4 regions of the Pectobacterium artocarpous genome follow, and region 2 is predicted to be linked to each of the others. Evidence: predicted binding sites of a transcription regulator. Region 2 holds the regulator's gene; each other region holds the start of a gene.
What was found. Region 2 encodes PurR, which represses purine synthesis genes. Its sites were predicted from a motif close to CANGCAAACGTTTGCNTG; they were not measured.
Positions count from the first base shown of each region.

Region 1: the regulator PurR is predicted to act here: its motif matches at 3,911-3,928, upstream of carA (glutamine-hydrolyzing carbamoyl-phosphate synthase small subunit).
Region 3: the regulator PurR is predicted to act here: its motif matches at 3,375-3,392, upstream of guaD (guanine deaminase).
Region 4: the regulator PurR is predicted to act here: its motif matches at 1,671-1,688, upstream of purT (formate-dependent phosphoribosylglycinamide formyltransferase).

Region 1 is NZ_JBJXVK010000002.1:93,513-99,581, reverse strand. It holds gene carB (carbamoyl-phosphate synthase large subunit) at 1-2,525, opposite strand, end outside; gene carA (glutamine-hydrolyzing carbamoyl-phosphate synthase small subunit) at 2,540-3,688, opposite strand; gene dapB (4-hydroxy-tetrahydrodipicolinate reductase) at 4,133-4,954, opposite strand; gene ispH (4-hydroxy-3-methylbut-2-enyl diphosphate reductase) at 5,293-6,069, opposite strand, start outside.
Region 2 is NZ_JBJXVK010000001.1:56,742-62,810, forward strand. It holds gene ACKQAD_RS00250 (riboflavin synthase subunit alpha) at 1-142, shown strand, start outside; gene cfa (cyclopropane fatty acyl phospholipid synthase) at 204-1,355, opposite strand; gene purR (HTH-type transcriptional repressor PurR) at 1,561-2,586, opposite strand; gene cydH (cytochrome bd-I oxidase subunit CydH) at 2,964-3,053, shown strand; gene ACKQAD_RS00270 (C40 family peptidase) at 3,141-3,992, opposite strand; gene ACKQAD_RS00275 (Grx4 family monothiol glutaredoxin) at 4,334-4,684, shown strand; gene rnt (ribonuclease T) at 4,796-5,467, opposite strand; gene gloA (lactoylglutathione lyase) at 5,618-6,025, opposite strand.
Region 3 is NZ_JBJXVK010000025.1:48,297-54,365, forward strand. It holds gene xdhB (xanthine dehydrogenase molybdopterin binding subunit) at 1-402, opposite strand, end outside; gene xdhA (xanthine dehydrogenase small subunit) at 392-1,825, opposite strand; gene guaD (guanine deaminase) at 1,822-3,153, opposite strand; gene lpxP (kdo(2)-lipid IV(A) palmitoleoyltransferase) at 3,796-4,719, shown strand; gene ACKQAD_RS16105 (NCS1 family nucleobase:cation symporter-1) at 4,768-6,069, opposite strand, start outside.
Region 4 is NZ_JBJXVK010000008.1:160,221-166,289, reverse strand. It holds gene ACKQAD_RS07550 (S9 family peptidase) at 1-1,530, opposite strand, end outside; gene purT (formate-dependent phosphoribosylglycinamide formyltransferase) at 1,731-2,909, shown strand; gene ACKQAD_RS07540 (bifunctional 4-hydroxy-2-oxoglutarate aldolase/2-dehydro-3-deoxy-phosphogluconate aldolase) at 3,093-3,734, opposite strand; gene zwf (glucose-6-phosphate dehydrogenase) at 3,903-5,378, opposite strand; gene ACKQAD_RS07530 (MurR/RpiR family transcriptional regulator) at 5,763-6,069, shown strand, end outside.

The sequences.
Region 1 (6,069 bases), on a different contig from region 2:
ACTTCAATCAGATAAACTTCATTATCCTTCACCGCAAACTGCACGTTCATCAGGCCGCGAACGCAGAGTTCAAACGCCAGTTTTTCAACCTGCTGACGCATCACATCCTGTATCTCTTTGCTCAGCGTGTAGGCTGGCAGTGAACAAGCCGAGTCACCGGAGTGAACCCCTGCCTGCTCGATGTGCTCCATGATGCCGCCAATCAGTACACGTTCACCGTCACAGACCGCATCGACATCGACTTCGATGGCATCGTCAAGGAAGCGGTCTAACAGCACAGGCGCATCGTTGGACACGCTAACGGCCGTCTGGAAGTAACGACGCAGGTCAATTTCGTCATACACGATTTCCATCGCGCGGCCGCCCAGAACATAAGAAGGACGCACAACCAGCGGATAGCCGATGACACGCGCTTTTTCTACCGCCTGCTCAATCGTCGCTACCGTGGCGTTAGCAGGCTGCTTTAGCCCCAGACGATTAACAGCCTGCTGGAAACGCTCACGGTCTTCTGCACGGTCAATCGCGTCCGGGCTCGTACCGATAACCGGCACACCCGCCGCTTCCAGCGCACGCGCCAGTTTCAGCGGCGTCTGACCGCCGTATTGTACGATGACGCCTTTTGGCTTCTCGATACGAACGATTTCCAGCACGTCTTCAAAGGTTACTGGCTCAAAGTACAAGCGATCGGAGGTGTCATAATCGGTTGAAACAGTTTCCGGGTTACAGTTGACCATGATGGTTTCATAGCCATCTTCACGCAGCGCCAGAGAGGCATGAACGCAGCAGTAGTCAAATTCGATCCCTTGGCCAATACGGTTTGGCCCGCCGCCCAGTACGATGATTTTGTCACGATCCTGACTCGGATTCGCTTCACACTCTTCTTCATACGTGGAGTACATATAAGCGGTATCGGTCGCGAATTCTGCCGCACAGGTATCGACACGCTTGTACACCGGGTGCAGGTCGAACTTATCGCGCAGTTTGCGAATTTCGCTTTCCGCCACGCCAGCCAGTTTCGCCAGACGCGCATCGGCAAAGCCCTTACGCTTCAGCGTACGCAGGAACTCGGCATCCAGCGCGGTAGCACCTTTTTCTGCAACCTGCTCTTCCAGACGCACCAGCTCTTCAATCTGCACCAGGAACCAGCGGTCAATGTTGGTCAGATTAAAGACACCATCGATAGACATCCCCGCACGGAAGGCATCGGCGATGTACCAGATACGCTCGGCACCCGCATCTTTCAGTTCGCGGCGGATTTTGGTCAGTGCTTCTGGGTCGTCCAGATCCACTTTCGGATCGAAGCCGGTTGCCCCCACTTCCAGACCACGCAACGCTTTCTGCAAGGATTCCTGCTGTGTGCGGCCAATCGCCATCACTTCCCCCACCGATTTCATCTGCGTGGTCAGACGGTCGTTAGCACCGGCAAATTTTTCGAAGTTGAAACGTGGAATCTTGGTGACAACGTAGTCGATAGCCGGTTCGAAGGAGGCTGGCGTACGGCCACCGGTGATGTCGTTCATCAGTTCATCGAGCGTGTAGCCTACCGCCAGCTTGGCTGCGATTTTCGCAATCGGGAAGCCCGTCGCTTTAGAAGCCAGTGCGGAAGAACGCGATACGCGCGGGTTCATTTCAATCACGATCAGACGACCCGTTTTTGGGTTCACTGAAAACTGAACGTTAGAACCGCCCGTTTCTACGCCGATTTCACGTAATACCGCCATCGAGGCGTTACGCATGATTTGATATTCTTTATCAGTCAGCGTTTGCGCAGGTGCAACGGTAATAGAGTCTCCGGTGTGGATCCCCATTGCATCGAAGTTTTCAATTGAGCAGACGATGATGCAGTTGTCGTTCTTATCACGCACCACTTCCATCTCATACTCTTTCCAACCGATCAGCGATTCATCGATCAGCAGCTCTTTGGTTGGAGAAAGATCCAGTCCGCGTTCGCAGATCTCTTCAAACTCTTCACGGTTATACGCGATACCGCCACCGGTGCCGCCCATCGTGAAGGAAGGACGGATGATGCACGGGAAGCCGACTTCAGCCGCTACGGCCAGCGCTTCTTCCATATTGTGTGCAATACCGGAACGCGCGGTATCCAGACCAATTTTCTTCATCGCCACATCGAAACGACGACGATCTTCTGCTTTATCAATCGCATCCGCTGTTGCACCAATCATGGTGACGCCGAATTCGGCTAGTACGCCCTGACGTTCCAACTCCAGCGCACAGTTCAGCGCAGTTTGGCCCCCCATCGTTGGCAGCACCGCGTCTGGACGCTCTTTTTCAATAATTTTACGCACCACTTCCCAGTGAATCGGCTCAATATAGGTCGCATCGGCCATTTCCGGGTCGGTCATGATGGTTGCCGGGTTGGAGTTCACCAGAATAACGCGGTAACCCTCTTCACGTAGCGCTTTACAGGCTTGTGCACCAGAGTAGTCAAACTCACACGCCTGGCCGATAACAATCGGGCCTGCGCCCAGAATCAGGATGCTTTTAATATCTGTACGTTTTGGCATTGTCTCGCTCCTGATTATTTAGCTGAAGAACGGTAAGTCTGAATCAAGTCAATAAAGTGGTCGAACAGCGGCGCGGCATCGTGCGGACCTGGGCTTGCTTCTGGGTGCCCCTGGAAGCTGAACGCTGGCTTATCCGTGCGGTGAATCCCCTGAACCGTATGGTCAAACAGGGATTTATGCGTGACACGCAGCGTGTCAGGCAGATTATCTTCATCAACCGCAAAGCCGTGGTTCTGCGCGGTGATCATCACGCAGTTGTTATCCAGATCTTTTACCGGGTGGTTGCCGCCGTGGTGGCCGAGCTTCATTTTGATGGTCTTCGCACCGCTCGCCAGCGCCAGCAGTTGGTGACCCAGGCAGATGCCGAATACCGGAATATCGGTTTCCAGGAAAGTTTTGATTGCGCGAATCGCGTAGTCGCACGGTTCCGGATCGCCCGGACCGTTAGAAAGGAAAATACCGTCTGGATTCAGCTTCAGCACATCTTCGGCCGGAGTCTGCGCCGGAACAACCGTCAGGCGGCAGCCGCGATCCACCAGCATACGCAAAATGTTGCGTTTCACACCATAGTCATAAGCCACAACGTGGTAAGGCAGCTCGCTTTCAGTTTTCGCCGCAGGCAGTTCACCTTCCAGCGTCCAGCTTCCCTGTAGCCAGCTGTAGCTTTCTGCCGTCGTCACTTCTTTTGCCAGATCCATTCCCTTCAACCCAGGAAAGGCTTTCGCTTTCTCCAGCGCGACAGAGGCATCCGGCGTATCACCCGCGATGATGCAGCCATTCTGTGCGCCTTTTTCACGCAGCAGACGGGTCAGTTTACGGGTATCAATGTCGGCAATGGCAACGATGTTATTGCGTTTGAGGTATTCAGACAGGCTTTCTTCACTACGGTAGTTGCTGGCAATCAGAGGTAAATCGCGAATAACCAGACCTTGAGCCTGTACAGAGGGGGATTCTTCATCGTTGGCATTGGCGCCGACATTACCGATATGGGGATAAGTGAGAGTGACAATCTGGCGGGAATAGGAAGGATCAGTAAGGATTTCTTGATAACCGGTCATCGACGTATTGAAGACCACTTCCCCCACTGCCGACCCTTCTGCCCCAATGGCCCGACCGTGGAATTGGGTTCCGTCTTCCAGAACCAATAGCGCTGACTTAATCAAAACACCCTCCAAGGAATAAACAATCACGTTATTTGCATATTAATTCAGATTCGAGCCACTAAATCAATGCAAAAACTACCTGTAAGGCCAATTTTTGGCAAATTGGGCGCATTTTAATGATGGTCTTCCTGATTGTCTACCCAAACCGCTTTTTTTCTCTTATTTTTATGCTTTCCGAAATAAATAGCCGCCCACTGGCGTAAAAACCCACATCAACTGAGACAAGTAAACGGTTGCGAGGCAACATCGTTAAAATAAGGATAACAAATCACCAGAAAAGGACATTTCAGGAGTAAAGGGGAAGTCTTTTCGCTAAAAAACCGAAAAAATACGGATAAAAACAATTAATGATAAAAAAATTAAACGTAACCTATAAAAATAAAGGTGATCATTAAAATAACCACCCTTATCAGTATCATATGATTATTTATAAATAACTAAAAACTATAAATCATCCAGAGAAAGTACATCTCTCATATCAAAAAGACCATTCTCCTTCGAACTAATCCATATAGCCGCTCTTACTGCACCATTGGCAAACGTCATACGGCTGGATGCCTTGTGGGTAATCTCAACACGCTCGCCAATATCAGCAAACATCGCCGTATGTTCACCGACAATGTCACCCGCCCGAACGGTTGCAAAACCAATGCTTTTCGGATCGCGTTCGCCGGTATGACCTTCACGCGCATACACCGCACAAGACTTCAGATCGCGTCCCAGCGCATCGGCAATCGCTTCGCCCATCGCCAGCGCGGTGCCAGACGGCGCATCCACTTTGTGGCGGTGGTGTGCTTCAATGATTTCGATATCAGTATAATCGCCCATAACCTTCGCCGCTTTTTCCAGCAGCTTCAGCATGACATTGACACCGACGCTGAAGTTCGCTGCAAACACAATCCCGATATCTTGTGCAGCCTGCTTAATCGCCGCCTTCCCTGCATCATCGAAGCCGGTTGTCCCAATAATCATGCCCTTACGGTGCTGACGGCAAAATGCCAGATGCGCTAATGTGCCTTCCGGACGGGTGAAGTCGATCAAGATATCGAAATCATTCTGCACGGCATCCAGGCTTTCATTCACGGTAATACCGCTTTTACCCAGTCCGGCAAGTTCACCTGCATCGTTACCTATCAGAGACGAACCAGAACGTTCCAGCGCCGCGCCCAATACCACGCCGTCCATTTGCTCGATGGCCTGAATCAGCTGGCGTCCCATACGGCCGCCCGCACCTACAACCGCAATACGGATGGATGAATCCTTCATAATGTCTCTCTCTTTTTGATCCTGACGACATAAAAATAACATCAGGTTAACGGGCACTGCGCACTATCGCCAGCGGATTTACCGCCAGATTAGAAAATACTGTTTGAAGCCGCAGAAAATCAGCAAAACTGTCTCATCACAGGCAGCAGAATCGCGTCTGGAAGCGATAAAAAACCGTGAGGCGTTTGAAGACATGCCGGGAAGGTCAAAAATAAACCACATGGCATAACGCATAAAAATTCATTTTTATGTATTAACATTTTCATGAGTGAATACAAGGGAGAGAAAACAGAGGGGAATAACAGCGATAGGGCCGAAGCCCTACCGCAGAAACAGCGTTAATCTACCTGTTTGACTTCAACACGCAGTTCTTTCGGCACTTCAAAGACGATGTTTTCTTCACGTCCCTGCATTTCAACGGCAACCTTGCCGCCTAATGCTTTCAGGCGCTGAATTACCTGTTGTACCAGGATATCCGGTGCGGATGCGCCTGCGGTTACCCCAACATGCGAAGCACCCTCTACCCATGACTCCTGGATATCTTCTGATGAATCAATCAGATAAGCCGCCTTTCCCGCTCTCTGTGCCAATTCAGCAAGACGGTTAGAGTTTGAGGAATTTTTAGAGCCTACAACAAACACGACATCCGCCTTATCCGACAAATGGCGAACGGCTTCCTGACGATTGGTCGTGGCATAACAGATATCATCTTTACGCGGACCAACAATCTGCGGGAAACGCTCACGCAACGCATCAATCACCGCATAGGTATCATCAACAGAAAGCGTGGTTTGCGTCATAAAGCACAGATTGCTTTCATCTTTTACCTGTAGCTGCCAGACATCCTCGGGGGATTCCACCAGATACATGCCACCATCCGCATTGCTGTACTGCCCCATCGTCCCTTCAACTTCAGGGTGTCCGGCATGCCCAATAAGAATCGCTTCTACGCCTTTTTTACTGGCTCTGGCCACTTCCATATGCACTTTGGTTACCAACGGACAGGTGGCATCGAATACCGTCAGGTCACGGCTTTTTGCTTCATTCCGTACCGCTTGCGAAACGCCATGTGCCGAGAAAATCAGAATCGCGCCGTCCGGCACGTCTTCAATCTG
Region 2 (6,069 bases):
GCTGAATCGCACTACGCTGGGACGGAAACGTCTGGGACATCGCATTAATATTGAAATCGATCCGCAGACCCAGGCTGTGGTGGATACGGTTGAGCGCGTGTTGGCGAGCAAGCAGGTGAGCGACTTGGGCAAAGAAGAGTAATTTCTGCGTTGCCTGTTCTCGTAAGCCGGACGAACAGCCTCGTCCGGTTTTTTCTTTTCTGTCAGCGTGAGACGCGTATTCCCCCTTCGATTCCCTCCAGGCTGAACAACACTTGCCAGAGTTGGAGCGTTCTTGCTCTGAAGGCACCGGCACAGAGGTTAAGGTAGTAGCTGAACATCCGGCGGAAGCGGGCAGGATAGTGAGTGGAAAGCTGTGGCCAACTTTGCTGAAAGCGCGTATGCCACGCCATTAATGTACGATCGTAATCGGCCCCGAAATTGTGCCAGTCCTCCATCACCAGATAAGGCTCACTTGCCTGTGCAATATGTTGTATAGAGGGAATGCAGCCGTTGGGGAAGATGTATTTATGAATCCAGGGATCGACATGTGGATCGGTCTTATTGGCTCCGATGGTATGCAGCAGAAACAGCCCGTTAGGCTTTAGGTTACGCCGTACGACGCGAAAATAGCGATCATAGTTGCGTGGCCCGACGTGTTCAAACATGCCTACCGACACCACGCGGTCGAATTGCCGATCGAGATCGCGGTAATCCTGTAGATCAATCGTGACATTCAGATTCTGACAACGCTGTTGTGCCAGCATCTGCTGCTCTCTGGAAATGGTGACACCATAAACCGACACACCGTAGTGGCGAGCTGCGAATTCTGCAAGTCCTCCCCAGCCGCAGCCAATATCCAGCAACGTCATTCCCGATTTTAACTGAAGCTTTTCGCAAATCATGGCGAGTTTATCTTCCTGTGCCTGTTCCAGCGTCTGTGCTTGTTTCCAGTAAGCACAGGAGTATTGCATGTAAGGATCCAGTATCAGGGTAAAGAGGTCATTGCCTAAATCGTAATGCGCTTTGCCAACAATCTGAGCGCGTCTGCGGGATTGCGGATTCATGACACGAGAAAGGGCTACTCGCGTAAGATCGTGCAGACGGCGGGGCAGTTTCGCCTCCAGCCCCGCACGCAGGACGCGATGGGAAAACATATCAAGTCGTTCACATTCCCACCATCCGTCCATGTAACTTTCTCCCAATCCCAGCGCTCCTTCACGCAGAATACGTTTAAAAAAGCCGGGATGGGTTACGTGGATGTCAAAAGGGCGAGGGCCGTTTATGGTGATATCCGCTGCATCCAACATGTCCTGCACGATGTGGAACCAGGGAGCGATATCGTTATCCCATTCTTCTGTATAAGGTAAACCCATCATGTCTCCTTAACTTTTCACGTGTAAAAGTATCGTAAAACATACCTGGACAGCACTTATCGCAGCCGACGTATCGGTTGTCACCAGAGAAAATGAAACGCGGTATTTAATTTAGAACGACTTCAGCCAGCATACAAGAAAATTGGCTGAAGCATAAAGGAGAACTGGCTGGAATAAGAAAGTTGTCTGTATCGTGTCGCCGCGTTTAGCGGCGATAGTCGAGGTAAGGGCCGTCTGCCACAGAGCGTCGCTCAATTAACGTCGGATGGACTTCAATGACGTGCGCATCTTCCCGCTTACTGGTAATACGATCCAGCAACATCGCGAAGGCGGATTGACCTAGTCGCTCTTTGGGCTGATGAATGGTGGTCAGCGCCGGCGTAAAGAAACGCGCGTGGCGCACGTTGTCATAACCGATCACCGAAATATCCTGCGGCACGCGTAGACCCAGTTCGTCTGCCGCACAGATAGCGCCCATCGCCATGATATCGCCGCCGCAGAATACGGCCGTTGGTCGCTGTTTCTGCGCGAGAATCTGATGCATGGCTTTATAACCGGATTCCGGCTCGAAATCGCCCTGAACCACCCACTCTTCGCGTACAGTAATGTCTGCTTCCTTCAAGGCTTTTAAAAAGCCGAGGTAGCGCCCGCTGCCGGTGTTGCGTTCCTGAATGCCGGGGATGGCACCGATATCCCGATGACCGCGTTCGATCAGGTAGCGGCCTGCCATATAACCGCCTTCAAAGGCGTTATCGATAATCGTATCGGTAAAATCGCTGTGTATCTGTCCCCAGTCCATCACGACCATCGGAATGCTGCGGTAATCTTCCAGCATCGCCAACAGCTCTGGTGGATATTCGGCGCACATCACCAGGAGACCGTCCACGCGTTTTTGCGCCAGCATGGAGAGATAAGCGCGCTGCTTACCGATGTCGTTATGCGAATTACACAGCACCAGCGTGTAGCCTTTGGCATAGCAGCTGTTTTCGACGGCTTCGATGATCTCGGCGAAATAGGGGGCTTCGCTGGATGTGGCCAGCAAACCGATTGATTTAGTGTGATTAACTTTGAGGCTGCGGGCGACGGCGCTGGGCGAATAGTGTAATTCTTTGATTGCCGCCCTGACGGCTGCCTTAGTCTCTTCGGCGACGAAACGTGTTTTATTGATCACGTGCGATACGGTTGTGGTGGAAACGCCAGCACGTTTTGCCACATCTTTAATCGTTGCCATCTAAAAATGACTCCTGAACTTACCTGTTACAGACGTAAGTATATTGTTAATCGTTTGCCTGCGTTTAAAGTTCTTCTTCTAAGCTAAAAAACAGGATTTCAGAAGGAGAATGCCGAATGTTATACCGAAGGGATCAGGCTTGACGTTTTTCGACCGATACGCAGCGCTTTCATAAACAGCGGATTGTGTCCGATTTATCATGAAAGTGAAAGGGCTAATTTATACTATTAGTGATGCATTCGTCCGAGATTTTTCACTGAAATTATGAAAGAATCGTAATAACCCTATTGTTTGTGGATTTAAGCGCCTGAATGGGTTCGCTGTAAAGGGCGGTTTCCTCTTTCAGGTAAAATTTGTTCGTTAATAAGGAGTGGTTTATGAATACAGATCTAAAGATGTCTTTGCTGACAACGGTTGGCGCACTGGCGATGATCATTGTGTTCAGTTTTGTTGCGGTGCTGAACTAACCGAACGATGCTTCTGTGTGGTTTTGGTATATCAGACACGTTTATATTGCATAAAATGTGTCTGAATCGATTTATGTAATCTGTTTCTCAACGAATCGTCTGTGGTGTTACCACGCGACGCGCGCCAACGTAGTGCTCCTGCCAATAATCTTCACTCAACTTGCTGATACGAATATCTGAACCTGTACGCGGCGACTGGATAAACTTCCCTTCTCCCAGATAAACCCCGACGTGATCGGCTGCGCCGCGATTATTGATACGGAAGAAGACCAAATCGCCGCTTTCCAGCTCGCTCTTTTTAATCGGAGCGGCATCATGCAGATGATACATTTCGTTAGCGGTACGTGGAATCTGGATCTTAACGACATCTTTGTACGCATAATAGACCAGTCCGCTACAGTCGAATCCGGTAAAGGGAGATGAGCCACCCCAGTGGTAAGGCTTGCCTATCTGGCTCATCAACTTATTCATTGCTGTCGTTTTGGCATGCTGATAACGCTTTTTATGCGCCGCACTCAGCGCCATGCCTTTTTCTCTAGGGGCCGGATCTTTCTCCGCTTTTGTCTTAAGCGCCGTCTTCTTCAGCCCGGTTTTGACTCTGACCTGTGCGGTTGTCTGCTTCTGTTTTTCAGGCTTCAGCTTTTTGAGGTTTTTTTTCACTAGTGCGGGTGTGCTGCTTTGCGTCCGTGACAGCTTTTTTTCTGTTGATTTGTTCGCGCTGCGGGGGGTGGTTTTCGTAATGGCAGCGGTAGGTTCTGGTTTTTTGCTTTTGATTGGTGTCGGTGATTTCGCATTACCCTTTGTTTGACGGCTTTTCTTATTGGTTTCTTCAACGGTGCTTTTCTTTAGCGCAGAATGTGGGGTATGCGGCGCAGCCTGAACGACGTTCAGGGATAGATTGCTGAAAAATAATATAAAAAGAGTAATAAACAAGCGCATGATAAAAGTAACCGAACATAATCCTTAACTCGCTCAATCCGCACAGTATTCCTGAAAACGGCGGCATAAAAAAGTGGGCATGGCCGCTTTATTCATACAGAATAGTGAAAAAACATTAATAGTTGTTTTTTCGATTGATTTATCAACGCGTTCTGGCGTTGATTTCATCAATGGCGAATAACGTGCAGGGAAAATACCCCTACAAAAAATGGCGTTTTTTTGTGGCTGGTGGCATCGGTACAATATCACTGAGTCAATGTCGCTGTCGTAGTACCTCTGACGGCGGCTCATGGCTAGCGTTTTGGACGTTAGCCATCCTATAGGTTTAAGGAAGCAAGAAGATGACGACACCGACAATTGAAAAAATTCAGCGCCAAATTGCTGAAAACCCGATTCTGCTGTACATGAAAGGCTCCCCTAAATTGCCAAGCTGTGGTTTTTCCGCACAGACGGTTCAGGCGTTGTCTGCATGCGGCGAGCGTTTTGCGTATGTTGATATTTTACAGAATCCGGATATTCGCGCTGAGCTGCCGAAATATGCGAATTGGCCGACATTCCCGCAGTTGTGGGTTGACGGCGAGCTGATTGGCGGTTGTGATATCGTAGTTGAAATGTTCCAGCGTGGTGAACTGCAACCGCTGATCAAAGAAACGGCCGACAAGTACAAAGCGCAGCAGGCCGATCAAGAGTGATGCGTTCTTTTGATGTAATGACGATGCCACATGTCATTACCATGCGAGCGTAAATCCTTCCAGCGGGTGCCTTATGGCACCCGTTCTTTTATCTCTGATTTTCCCGTCTTTTCAGTCTTCAACTGACGCGTCTTCCAGCACATGTTCTTCCTGCGCAATCGGCCACCCGCCCAGACGTTTCCAGCGATTAACCAACTCACAGAACAACAAGGCCGTTTGGTTGGTGTCATACAGTGCGGAATGTGCCTGGCTGGAGTCAAATGCAATACCCGCGGTAATACAGGCCTTAGCAAGGACGGTTTGTCCTAACACCAGCCCGCTGAGTGCCGCGGTATCGAAGGTGGCGAAAGGATGAAACGGGTTGCGTTTCAGGCTACAGCGCTCCGCTGCCGCCATCATGAAACTATGGTCGAATGTAGCATTATGCGCCACGATAATGGCACGGTTGCAGTTTTGCTCTTTGATCCCTTTGCGCACGACTTTGAAAATGTCGTGCAGCGCATCATATTCGCTCACGGCACCGCGTAGCGGATTGGTAGGGTCAATGCCGTTAAACGCCAGCGCAGCGGGTTCGAGGATAGCACCTTCGAATGGTTCAACATGAAAATGTAGCGTTTCATCTGGCTTCAACCAACCGTCTTGATCCATTTTTAATGTTACCGCCGCAACCTCTAGCAAGGCATCGGTTTTCGCATTAAATCCGGCGGTTTCAACATCAATCACTACCGGGTAAAACCCACGAAAACGGCCGCTCAGGGCATTCAGATCACTTTTATCAGCCATTTGTCTCTTAATTGTTAGCAAAACGCAGCGCGCATTATTGCAAATTTTGACTGGAGATGCAGCATGCTGTTGCCGTTCAAACGCCGAAGGTGGTAGAAGAAGAGGGGGGAGAACAGGTGCCGATGCAGCACCTGTAGCATGCGAGATATATCAGTGGCCGATGCCGTTACCCGCGTGGACATTTTCGATCAATTCAATTTTATAGCCGTCTGGATCTTCAATGAACGCGATGACGGTTGTGCCGCCTTTGACCGGGCCGGCTTCACGCGTGACATTGCCCCCCGCTTTACGGATACGCTCACAGGTTGCGGCAACATCGTCAACGCCCAATGCGATATGACCATAGGCGTTGCCCAGATCATAGCTGTCGACACCCCAGTTGTAGGTCAGTTCGATAACCGCACCTTCACTTTCTTCGGTATAACCGACGAAAGCCAGCGTGTATTTGTATTCGGTATTCTCACTGGTACGCAGCACGCGCATGCCTAGAACCTGAGTATAGAAATCGATAGAACGTTGTAAATCGCCAACACGCAGCATAGTGTGAAGTAAACGCATAGTGTCCTCGTTAATAAAGTGCAACAAAAGGGAAGTATAGCGTT
Region 3 (6,069 bases), on a different contig from region 2:
TCCGGTCTGTGCTGCTTCCCCGCTTTCCGCGACCACCGTCAGCACCACCTGACCGTGATATTCCACGGTTTCTTTAGCGAACAACGGTTCCCCCGGAGCCAGCGCCCCGACATCCAGATCACCGGGAACGTCCTGCCAACTGAGGACGCGAATGACGCCTGATACGGCGAGACAGGCCTGCGTATCGATATCGAGAATATGGGCGTGAGCATGCTCGCTCAGCACCGGACAGAGGTGCAATAATCCGGGCAGAGTCGGCTTATCATCCACATAGTCGGCTTGACCGCTCACCTGCTTGTCCGCGCTGTCATGCTTCTGGCTACGACCTGCGCCTCCTGTCAGTTCACGATGAAACTGTTCCACCAGCCTCTGTTCTGACCGGTGTTCTGTATTAATCAACATAGCTGTCTATCTCCAGAGCGGCGTGTGGGTGGCGCTGTTGCAAGGCGTAGCGCCGCAGCAGGTTTTGTGCGATAGCGAGGCGATACTCTCCACTGCCACGAAAATCATTCAGCGGTGAGAAATCCTGTGCCAGTGCCGCGCAGGCAGAATCTAACGCATCGGACAAAGGGCGATGCAACAGGGCCTGTTCACAGGCTTTTGCGCGTGCTGGGGTGGCAGCCATGCCGCCAAACCCGATGCGAGCTTCTGTTACCCGGCCTTCTTCTATCTGGATATTGAAAGCGCCAAAGACCGTGGAGATATCGTCATCGCGCCGCTTGGAGACCTTCCAGGCGGAAAATGTCGGGGAAATGCTGGCGCGTGGAATTACGATGTCGCGGATAAATTCGCCGGTCTGTAAGGCCGTCTTACGGTAGGCAAGAAAAAATTGATCGAGAGGAAGTTCACGCGAGTGGTCGCCGCGTTGTAGCACCAGATGGGCATTGAGCGCCAATAGCATCGGCGCGCCGTCGCCAATGGGGGAGGCATTGGCAAGATTGCCTGCCAGTGTTCCCTGATTACGTATCTGGCGCGAAGCGAAACGCTCCAGCGCCTGACTGAAGGCGGGAATCCGTGTTTCCAGCGCATGGAGGCAGCGCTGGAGCGTGACTCCTGCACCGAACGTGATCGTCTGATCCGTTATTGTGATCGTTTGCAGTTCTTCGACCTGATGTAAGGCGATAACGCGCTCAAACGATCGATGGTGTTGTGTCACGTTAAGCGCTAAATCGGTCCCGCCCGCCAGCAAATGCGCGGAAGGATGACGCAGATAGAGCATCGCCATTTCCGAGAGTGTCGCAGGCAGTAAGCATGCTTCATCAAGGGCGTTTTCTTGCGGTGCCATGCGTATCTCATTGAGTCGTTCTGCGGTTTTTTGTGCCTGTTCATGAAAGCGATCCTGGATATCCAACCCGCAGATCTGTTGTGCGGCGGTGATGATGGGACGGTAGCCCGTACAGCGGCACAAGTTGCCTGCTAACTGCTGTTCAATATCGTGTCTGGAACCTGTACAACCGGCTTTCTGTAACGCAAAGGCCGACATCACAAAACCCGGTGTACAAAAGCCACACTGGGAGGCATGGCAGTCGGCCATGGCCTGCTGAACCGGATGGAGCACGCCGTTTTCTGACAGGTCTTCCACGGTCAGTAACTGTTTGCCGTGAAGCTGGCTCATGAGCATGATGCAACTGTTGGCGGTCTGGTAGGCCATACCGTCCGCGGTCGGTTCGCCAATGACGATGGTACAGGCACCACAGTCTCCCGATGCACAGCCTTCTTTGGTGCCCGTGCGTCTTTCCTGCGTGCGCAGCCAGCGGAGTACCGTGGTATCCGCTGCGATATCCGTTAACGTTTTTAGCGTTTGATTAAGTAAGAAGCGAATCATGCGGCTTTCTCCACGTCATCCTGACGCCAGACGCAGTGGCCATTAACCCAGGTATGCCAGATATTGCGGTCATCCCCCAGCGTCATCAGTAAAAACAGCTTTTCGTAGATATCATGGCAGCTCGCCAGACGCATTTTTTGCAGTGGGCTGACGGCCAGATCCAAGACCACGAAGTCAGCCTCTTTGCCCGGCATAAAGTTGCCGATGTAACGATCGAGATCGAGGGCGTGCGCGCCACCGAGTGTCGCATGATAAAAAGCCTGACAGGCATGGAGTTTGCTCCCTTGCAACTGCGTGACCTTGTAGGCTTCTCCGAGCGTCTGCAACATATTAAAGGTCGTGCCTGCACCGATATCCGTACCGATCCCGACGCGTACGCCGTGATCGAGACAGGTATGTAAGGGGAAGAGACCGCTGCCGAGAAATAAGTTCGACGTTGGACAGAAGGCGATCGACGAGTCTGTTTCGCGCAGGCACTCCCACTCGCACGCCTCAAGATGAATCGCGTGGGCAAATACGCTCCGCCTGCCCGTCATCTGATAATGGTGGTACACACCGAGATAGCTGCTGTGTTCGGGCCAGAGTGCCTTAACCCAGGCGACTTCATCGGTGTTTTCACTTAAATGGGTATGTAGCCAGACATCTGGGAATTCCTGACGTAGCTGTTCCACTACGCGCATCAGTGCCGGTGAAGAGGTCGGCGCGAAACGCGGCGTGAGCGCGTAGTTAATACGTCCTTTATTGTGCCAGCGCAGAATCAGGTCGCGAGTTTGTTGATAGCTTTGCTCCGGCGTTTCGATCAGATAAGGGGGCGCATTTCTGTCCATCATCACTTTGCCTGCGATAAGGCGCATCTCAAGGTGGCTCGCCGCACGAAACAGGGCGTCTACGGATTCCGGGTGCACGGTACCGAACACCAATGCCGTTGTCGTACCGTTAGCCAGAAGTTGATTGAGAAAGAACGCAGACATGGCGGCGGCATAGTCGCTATCGGCATATTTGCTTTCCGTTGGAAAGGTGTAGGTTTGGAGCCACTCCAGCAACTGTTCTCCCCAGGCGCCGACCATCTCGGTTTGAGGATAATGCAGATGGGTGTCGACAAAGCCGGGCACAATCAGTTTGTCACGATAATCGATATAGTCCGTCGGATGACGTAGCCAATGACAACCTTCTTCCCACTCCACGAGAGCGACGATATGGCTACCGTCGAGAAACAACAGCCCATCGCTGAGGCTGCGACTCTGTTTCAGCATGTCATCTGGCCGCGCCGCCAGAGCAGTGATATCGAAAAATTGGCTACGTAATGCGCAGGTATAATGTATCGTCATAGTAAAACCTCTTTTTATACGAAGGGGTTCCTTCGTGTGCCCGGTCGGCCCTCAAATCGGTGTGGGGGAGCCAGGCTTTTACCGCAGATGGCGATAATATTGCAAAGAACATACCAGTGGGTGATTCGATGCTGAGGTTGGTATCTTGTTGTAAATAAATGACTTTAATTTTGTTGCGCAACAAAAATTCAAAATAATGAAAAAATAACGTTATCTTTCTGTATGCAAACGGTTGCGAATATTAGTAACCGTTTGCGTGTTATAGATAACAGAATAATATTCTGTTTAATGGCAGGGTTTTTCTTGGGAAGAGGTATGATGTCGTGAAAATTATCACCATAATAGTGCACTTGCTCTGTTGGCTAGTCACTCATGCTGATTCGTTGGTGTTGAAGAAGATTTTTTATGCACCCACTCTTTAATTATGCCTGAATCAGGTATGATGAGTGCCGCCGTCAGCCGTTCATCGGTTGTTCAACATCCCCTCTGTGTTATCAGCACGTTTATCCTGCTTTTTAACCTCATGCGCGATAACGGTCAAAACCTAATTTCCACACAGTTGAAACGATTCCTATAAATAAGTGTCAGGATAGATATCGCGCGTCAAAGCGATACGCTGTTAGCCACTTAAAGATGAGCATCATGAAGATTAAGCAAACATTTACCAGGGCATTACTCCATCCGCGCTATTGGACGACATGGTTCGGTCTTGGCGTGCTGTTTTTATTAGTCCAGCTTCCTTATCCGTTGTTGATGAAACTCGGAAGCCGAGCGGGCCGCTTATCCCGTCTCTTTCTAAAACGTCGAGTGGCGATTGCCCGGCGTAATCTTGAACTCTGTTTCCCCACGATTTCTGACGACGAACGTGAAGCGATGATCGACAGTAATTTCGCGTCGCTCGGCATGGCGTTGGTTGAAACGGGTATGGCGTGGTTCTGGTCCGATCGTCGTGTTCGTCACTGGTTTGATGTTTCAGGGTTGGAACATTTGCAGCAGGCTACGGCAAAAGGTCGTGGCGTGATGGTGATTGGCATTCACTTTATGTCGCTGGAATTGGGCGGTAGAGCGATGGGGTTGTGTCGGCCAATGATGGCGATGTATCGCCCGCACAATAATAAAGCGATGGAAATGGTGCAAACCTGGGGACGTTCTCGTTCAAACAAGGCGATGATAGACCGTAAAGATCTGCGCGGTATGGTGCAGGCGCTGAAGCGGGGTGAAGCGGTATGGTTCGCACCCGATCAGGATTACGGCCCTAAAGGGAGCGTATTTGCGCCGTTCTTTGCGGTAAAAAATGCAGCGACCACCAGCGGCACCTTCACTATCAGCCGTCTGGCCAAACCCGCGATGATGACGACGGTGCTCATTCGTAAGCCGGATGCGTCGGGTTACCACTTAGTGATCCAACCGGAGCTACAGGATTATCCGTATCACGATGAGCGGGCGGCGGCGTGCTACATGAACACGGTGATTGAGAAAGAAATCATGCGTGCGCCCGAGCAGTATCTCTGGCTGCATCGTCGTTTTAAAACACGTCCGATAGGGGAAGTCTCGCTTTACGCCTGACAGCAGAAGCGCCGCATAATATAAAAATATCAGCGGCGCTTACCGGCTTTACTCTTTCCCTAACAGCATGCCACGTGCGACAAAGGATTTTGGGGTTGCGCCGACACGTTCGTGACGTGCCAGATAACGGTAGCACCCTGCAGAAAGGAACGCGCCGATAAACCAACTGAAGTTGGCTGCATCACGCCATTGCGGGGTAAAGCTGATGATCAATCCAATCGCGACCGCAGGAATCAGTGCCATCAGTGCATTCGGGTTGAAACCGTTTCGATACCAGTAGCGTCCTTTCGGTGTCGCGTCGAAAAGATCGTCCACATAGACTTTCCCGCCTTTGATAACGTAGAAATCCATCAGCAAAATACCGAATAGCGGACCGATAAAGGCGCCGAGCACATCAAGCGTGTAGTGAATCAACTCCGGTGAGTTGAACAGGTTCCAGGGGGTGAGCAGAACAGAACCGACAGCGGCGATCATGCCGCCAGTGCGGAAACTGATGCGCTGTGGCGAGCAGTTTGAGAAATCGAAGGCCGATGAGACGAAGTTGGCGACGATATTGATCCCTATCGTCGCGATGATCATGGTCAGTACGCCAAGCGCAACCGCAAAACCGCTGCCAATGTGTGTGACGGTTTCGATGGGGTCGGTAATCATACGGCCAAACAGTGATTGGGTGCCTGAAACAATAACGACGGTAATGATGGAAAAGAGCAGGAAATTAAAAGGGAGTCCCCAGCGATTGCCGCGGCGGATTTCTTGCATACTTTTACCGTAGCGAGAGAAATCGCCAAAATTCAACAGCGGGCCGGAAAAGTAGGACACGACGAGTGCCGTTGCGGTGAGCATCTGCCAGGTTTGTTCGCCGGTGGTGAGTGTTTTGCTACTCAGGGTAAACGAGATATTTTCCCAGCCGGTTTGGTAAATAATCCAGACGGCCAGCAGCGTCATCACGACATAGACCGCGGGGCCTGCGAAGTCGATGAAGCGTTTAATCGCGTTCATGCCATGCCAAAACACCATGGCTTGCAGGAACCACATGATGCCAAAGCAAATCCACCCTAGCGCTGACAGGCCAAGCCAGTGGCTCTGCGTCAGGGGAGCGAGATCCGGGTAAAACTTAAGCAGTACCAGCATCAGAGCATGCGCAGCCAGATAGGTTTGAATCCCGTACCACGCAAAGGCGATTAAACCACGGATCACAGCGGGAATATTGGCACCAAACACGCCGAATGCCTGACGGCAAATGACGGCGTAAGGCACACCGCTCATCTGGCTCGGTTTGGCCACGAGGTTGGCACAGATCTGTACGATACAGATCCCCACCAGAAGACACAGCAGCACTTGCCAGCTTGC
Region 4 (6,069 bases), on a different contig from region 2:
CACATCGATGAAATCCGTGAAGGAGTGCATTTTATTGAGCAACCGACCATCGTCGTACCACTGTTGCCCCAGTTCACCTCCGCCACGAATGTGCGTTAAGGCGAAGACGAACCCTCTGTCCAGCAGGCTCAAACGGCTAACGCTAAAATCCGGATCCATGCTATGGCTATAAGCGCCGTAGCCGTAAACCAGTATCGGGTTCTTACCTGGGCTGAAATGATCGCGATGGTAAACAAGAGAAACGGGAACCTCGACGCCATCTCGAACCGTGATCCACAAACGTTCACTCCGGTAATTGTCCGAAGAGAAATCTTTCACTTCAGCTTGTTTAAGTAACCGCTGTTCGCCCGAATCCAGATTCAATTCATACTGCGTACCAGGGGTTGTCATTGATGAATAGCCATACCGCATCAATGCCGTGTCTGGCGTCGGGTTGTAAGACAGCCATGTCACATAGCTCGCGTCATTAAAGGCAATCGTTTTTTCTTCTTGAGTATGCCAGTGAATCTGGCGCAGGCTGGTCAAACCGCGTTCCCGTTCTTCGACCACCAGCCAGTCTCGAAACAGTTCAAACCCTTCCAGCACGCGATTTTCACGTGGTGCAATCAGCGTTTCCAGCGTTTGCTCATCAGGTTTGTCCGAACGGTAGAGGCCAAAATTTTTGCCTTCCCGATTAGAACGCAGATAAAACTGGCCCTGATAGTGATCGATACCATATTCATGATCTTTCCGGCGTGGAATGCATACCTGCGGAACGGCATCCGGTCGTGTCGCATCAAGCAATAACACTTCCGTCGTCGTCGTGCTACTGAGATAAATGATGATGTAGTGCTCTGATGTCGTTTTACTCAGGTTGACATAATAGGTGTCGTCTTTCTCTTCATACACCAGTTCATCCTGCGCCGGATCGCTCCCCAAACGATGACGATAGACCTGATATGGCAATAACGTTTGCTCATGCTTGCGCACGTAATACAGAACTGTCGAATCCGCAGACCATTCCGCCCCCACCGTAACATTTTCGATCACATCTGGTAGCCACTCACTGCTGCTCAGATCGCGAAAACGAAGTGTGTACTGCCGACGGGATAAAAAATCCTCCGACAATGCCAGCAGTGCATTATTCGGGCTAACTTCAAGCGCGCCGAGGCTATAAAATTCGTGCCCTTCCGCTCGTTGATTCCCGTCCAGAAGCGTTTCCCACACGTCTGTTGCCTGCTCGGGCTGGCGCAGATAGATAGCGTACTCTTTACCCGGCTCATAGCGACTTTGATAACGATAACCCTTTCTGACATACGGCACAGACATATCCGTTGACGGGATGCGCTTAGCCATTTCGTCATACAGCGACCGTTTGCGCGCCTCATGAGGCGCCATGATCGCTTCGCTATAGGCGTTTTCCTGCTCCAGATAGGCCAGTACTTGCGGATCGGCACGCTGGTCATCACGCAGCCAGTAATAATTGTCGATACGCGTATCACCATGGGTGCTCATCACATGGGGGCGTTTTTCAGCTTGCGGTGTCTTCATCGCGTCGGATCTCGTTGTCTTAACATAAAATTTTCACTCTGCACGAAGAGTGGCACGATTGCCCAGCAATGCCAAGTCATCGCCTTATCTCTTGGTGCGCTTTTGCGCACCGCCTTCCAATGCACGCCCTCTTTAATGCGCACGCAAACGTTTTCGTTTATACTGCGGCCATTTTTCACAACCCGATCAGGTATAAGGTTATGTTAACGATTGGAACCGCCTTGCGTGCGGATGCCACACGAGTGATGCTACTTGGCTCCGGTGAATTAGGCAAAGAAGTGGCGATTGAGTGTCAGCGCTTGGGAATCGAAGTGATTGCTGTTGATCGCTATGCCGATGCTCCCGCCATGCAGGTTGCGCACCGCAGCCACGTCATCAATATGTTGGATGGCGATGCATTAAAAGCGTTGGTTGAAGCCGAACGCCCTGATTATATCGTGCCGGAAATTGAAGCCATCGCAACCGACATGTTGGTAACGCTGGAAAAGCAGGGTCACCATGTTGTTCCTTGTGCCGAAGCGACGCGCCTGACGATGAATCGTGAAGGCATCCGTCGTCTGGCGGCTGAAACTCTCGGCGTTCCCACTTCCACCTACCGTTTTGCCGACAGCGAAGAGAACTTTCGTCAGGCAGTAGATGCGATTGGCTATCCTTGTATTGTTAAGCCGGTCATGAGTTCCTCTGGCAAAGGGCAAAGCCTGATTCGCTCCGCGGAGCAGTTAGATCAGGCGTGGAGCTACGCCCAACAGGGGGGACGTGCAGGCGGCGGACGTGTCATCGTGGAAGAACTGGTTAATTTTGATTTTGAGATCACCTTACTGACCATCCATGCGGTTGACGGTATTCATTTCTGTGCGCCAATCGGCCACAGACAGGAAGACGGCGACTATCGCGAATCCTGGCAGCCACAGCAGATGAGTGCGCTGGCGCAGGAACGCGCACAGAAGATGGCCAGCGATGTCGTGAAAGCGCTCGGCGGCTATGGCCTGTTCGGCGTTGAACTGTTCGTCTGCGGCGATGAGGTGATTTTCAGCGAAGTCTCCCCTCGCCCGCACGATACCGGCATGGTGACGATGATTTCTCAGGATCTGTCCGAGTTTGCACTGCACGTTCGCGCGTTTCTGGGGTTACCGATTGGCGCAGTTCGTCAATATGGCGCATCGGCTTCCGCTGTAATTTTACCGGAACTCGATAGCAATAATGTGCGCTATCAGGGGCTGGAAAGCGCGCTACTCCCTCATACGCAAATTCGCCTGTTTGGTAAGCCGGATATCGGCGGTAAACGTCGCATGGGCGTCGCATTAGCCAGCGCAGAAACCACGGACGATGCCGTGACAATCGCCAAGCGCGTCGCGGCAGGTGTAAAAGTTAGCGGCTGATACGTTCTGCTACTGACTGGGTCAAGTTAAACGCCACTGACGGGGTTCTGTCCCCCTGCACAAAAAACGCAAGAGCGTTTTTCAACGCCGCTTGCGACGGCCCACAGGGTGAAGGACAAGGATGCCCGTCGTAAAAAAGGCCACTCACTACGAGTGGCCTGTATCATTCAGTCACGAGCACACTTAGGCTTTTGCACCTGCAACGGCTTCACGCGCCAATTCGGTAATACGCGCGTAATCACCGCTTTCCAGCGCATCGTTCGGCACCAGCCATGAACCACCCACGCACAGCACGCTTTTCAGCGCCAGATAGTCGCGGTAGTTATTTGGCGTAATACCACCGGTCGGACAGAAACGGATCTGAGCAAACGGACCCGCGATCGCCTGGAGCGCTTTCACGCCGCCGTTAGCTTCCGCTGGGAAGAATTTGAACTCACGCAGGCCGTAATCCATACCCAACATCAGTTCAGATACCGTGCTGATACCTGGAATCAACGGGATGTTGCCTGCCGTCGCGGCTTTCAGCAACGGTTCGGTCAAGCCGGGGCTGATGGCGAACTGGGCACCCGCTTCCACGACCGCAGCCAGTTGCTCAGGGTTGGTCACCGTACCTGCACCCACGATGGCTTCTGGTACTTCTTTCGCAATCGCGCGGATCGCGTCGATGGCACAGTCGGTACGCAATGTCAGTTCCAGAACGCGAACGCCGCCCGAGACTAACGCTTTTGCCATCGGCACCGCGTGTTCCAGTTTGTTGACTACAATAACAGGAACAACGGGACCCGTTGTCAAAATCTGTTCCGCGCTCGTTTTCCAGTTTTTCATCAAAAGTTATCTCCAGTCATGCCCAAAGGCATCATTAATTATATAGCGCGCCCCTGCCACAGGGATCTGCGTCACCGCAGATGTCCGACCGCACCGTTAGCCATACATTAAAAACTGTAGGATGCCGAACATGCTCGGCATCTCAATTACTGACTTATTATCAAAGAATTACTCAAACTCATTCCAGGAACGGCCATCGCGGGTAATCATCGCCACGGATGCCACTGGCCCCCAGCTTCCAGCCTGATACGGTTTCGGCGCATCATTGTCCATCGCCCACGCCTCCATGATGGAATCCACCCATTTCCAGGCTTCTTCCACCTCATCACGACGGACGAACAGTGCCTGAATACCACGCATGGTTTCCAGCAGCAGACGCTCATAAGCATCGGCCAAATGCTGCTGATTAAAAGTTTCGGAGAAGCTTAGATCCAGTTTCACCGTTTGCAGGCGGTGTTTGTGCTCTAATCCCGGGATTTTATTCAGAATCTGGATTTCTACACCTTCATCAGGCTGCAAACGAATGATCAGCTTGTTCTGCGGCAACTGTTGGTAAGAATCGTGGAACAGATTCAGCGCAGGGTTCTTAAAGTACACGACGACTTCTGAACATTTGGTCGGCAGACGTTTACCGGTACGCAGGTAGAACGGCACGCCGGACCAGCGCCAGTCATCAATATCGACACGAATCGCGACAAAGGTTTCCGTGCTGCTGATTTTATTCGCGCCTTCTTCTTCCAGATAGCCCGGCACTTTATGTCCCTGAACAAAACCAGAAGTATATTGGCCACGTACGGTCGTTTCATGCACGTTGGAACGATCGATACGACGCAGTGAACGGAGCACTTTCACTTTTTCATCACGGATACGGTCGGTCGTCAGGTCAGATGGCGGTGACATCGCAATCATCGTCAGAATCTGCAACAGATGGTTTTGGATCATGTCGCGCATCTGGCCCGCTTTATCAAAATAGCCCCAGCGCCCTTCAATCCCGACTTCTTCAGCTACCGTAATCTGCACATGGTCGATCGTCCGGTTATCCCAGTTTGAGGAGAACAGCGAGTTGGCAAAACGCAGCGCCAGCAGATTCAGTACGGTTTCTTTACCCAGATAGTGGTCGATACGATAAACCTGACACTCGTTGAAGTATTCTGCGACCTGATCGTTAATAACGCGGGAAGACGTCAGATCGGTACCCAGAGGCTTTTCCATCACCACGCGCGCCGGCTCTTTATTCAGCCCTGCGGTTCCAAGCCCTTTGCAGATCGCTCCAAATGTGCTCGGCGGCATCGCAAAATAGTTGATAGTGGTACGGTTTTTCTGGTCAAGCATCTTGCCCAGCTTGTTGAACGCTTTCGTGTCTTCCACGTCAAGATTGCAGAAATCCAGCCGACTGCTTAGCGTTTCCCACAACTTATCGTCGATGGCTTCTTTCATAAAGGTGTCAAGTGCTTCGTGCACGACGCGGGTATACTCCGCTTTATCCCAATCTGCGCGGCCCACCCCGATAATTTTGGTGTCCGCATGGATGTGGCCTGCTTTTTCCAACTGGTACAGGGAAGGCAGCAATTTACGGCGCGCCAGATCGCCCTTGGCACCGAAAATAACCAGATCGCACGCTTGGGCTGTTGAAGTTACCGCCATGTTCATCTCCTCGTTGCAGGATACTGTAATTTTATTACAGCGATAATGTACTCTTTTTGACTACAGCCAGTAAACCCATCATAAAAATGCCAAATAATGGTCGCTACTAGCTGAAAACCACACATAAATCGGTCTGCACAGAGGCTGAAATCACTTAAGTATTCGCCCTAAAGCGAAATTTTTCGTCGTTTCTGACAGTCGATTACTTTTCTGAAAGTTAGACACATGTCATGTTCTGGCAAAAAAAGGATCCAACTTAGCATGTTGCCCTCTGCCAACCACTACAGGGTCGTAGTATATTTTCACGACTTGCATTTTTTCACGTAATACATGCCAGTTGTACCTTTAGTTGAAATTGGAAAAAACTTACATGGCCCTTGTCGTATGAATATGCTGGAAAAAATCCAGAGTCACCTAGAACTCTTGAGCAAATCGGAAAGAAAAGTTGCTGAAGTGATCCTGAGCACTCCGCAAACAGCCATTCACTCCAGCATCGCGACCTTAGCCAAAATGGCCGATGTTAGCGAACCAACGGTCAATCGTTTCTGTCGTCGCCTTGAAACGAAAGGTTTTCCCGATTTTAAACTACATCTGGCGCAAAGTCTGGCAAACGGTACTCCGTATGTGAACCGTAACGTTGAAGAAGATGACAGCGTTGATGCCTACACCAGTAAAATCTTTGAATCCGCAA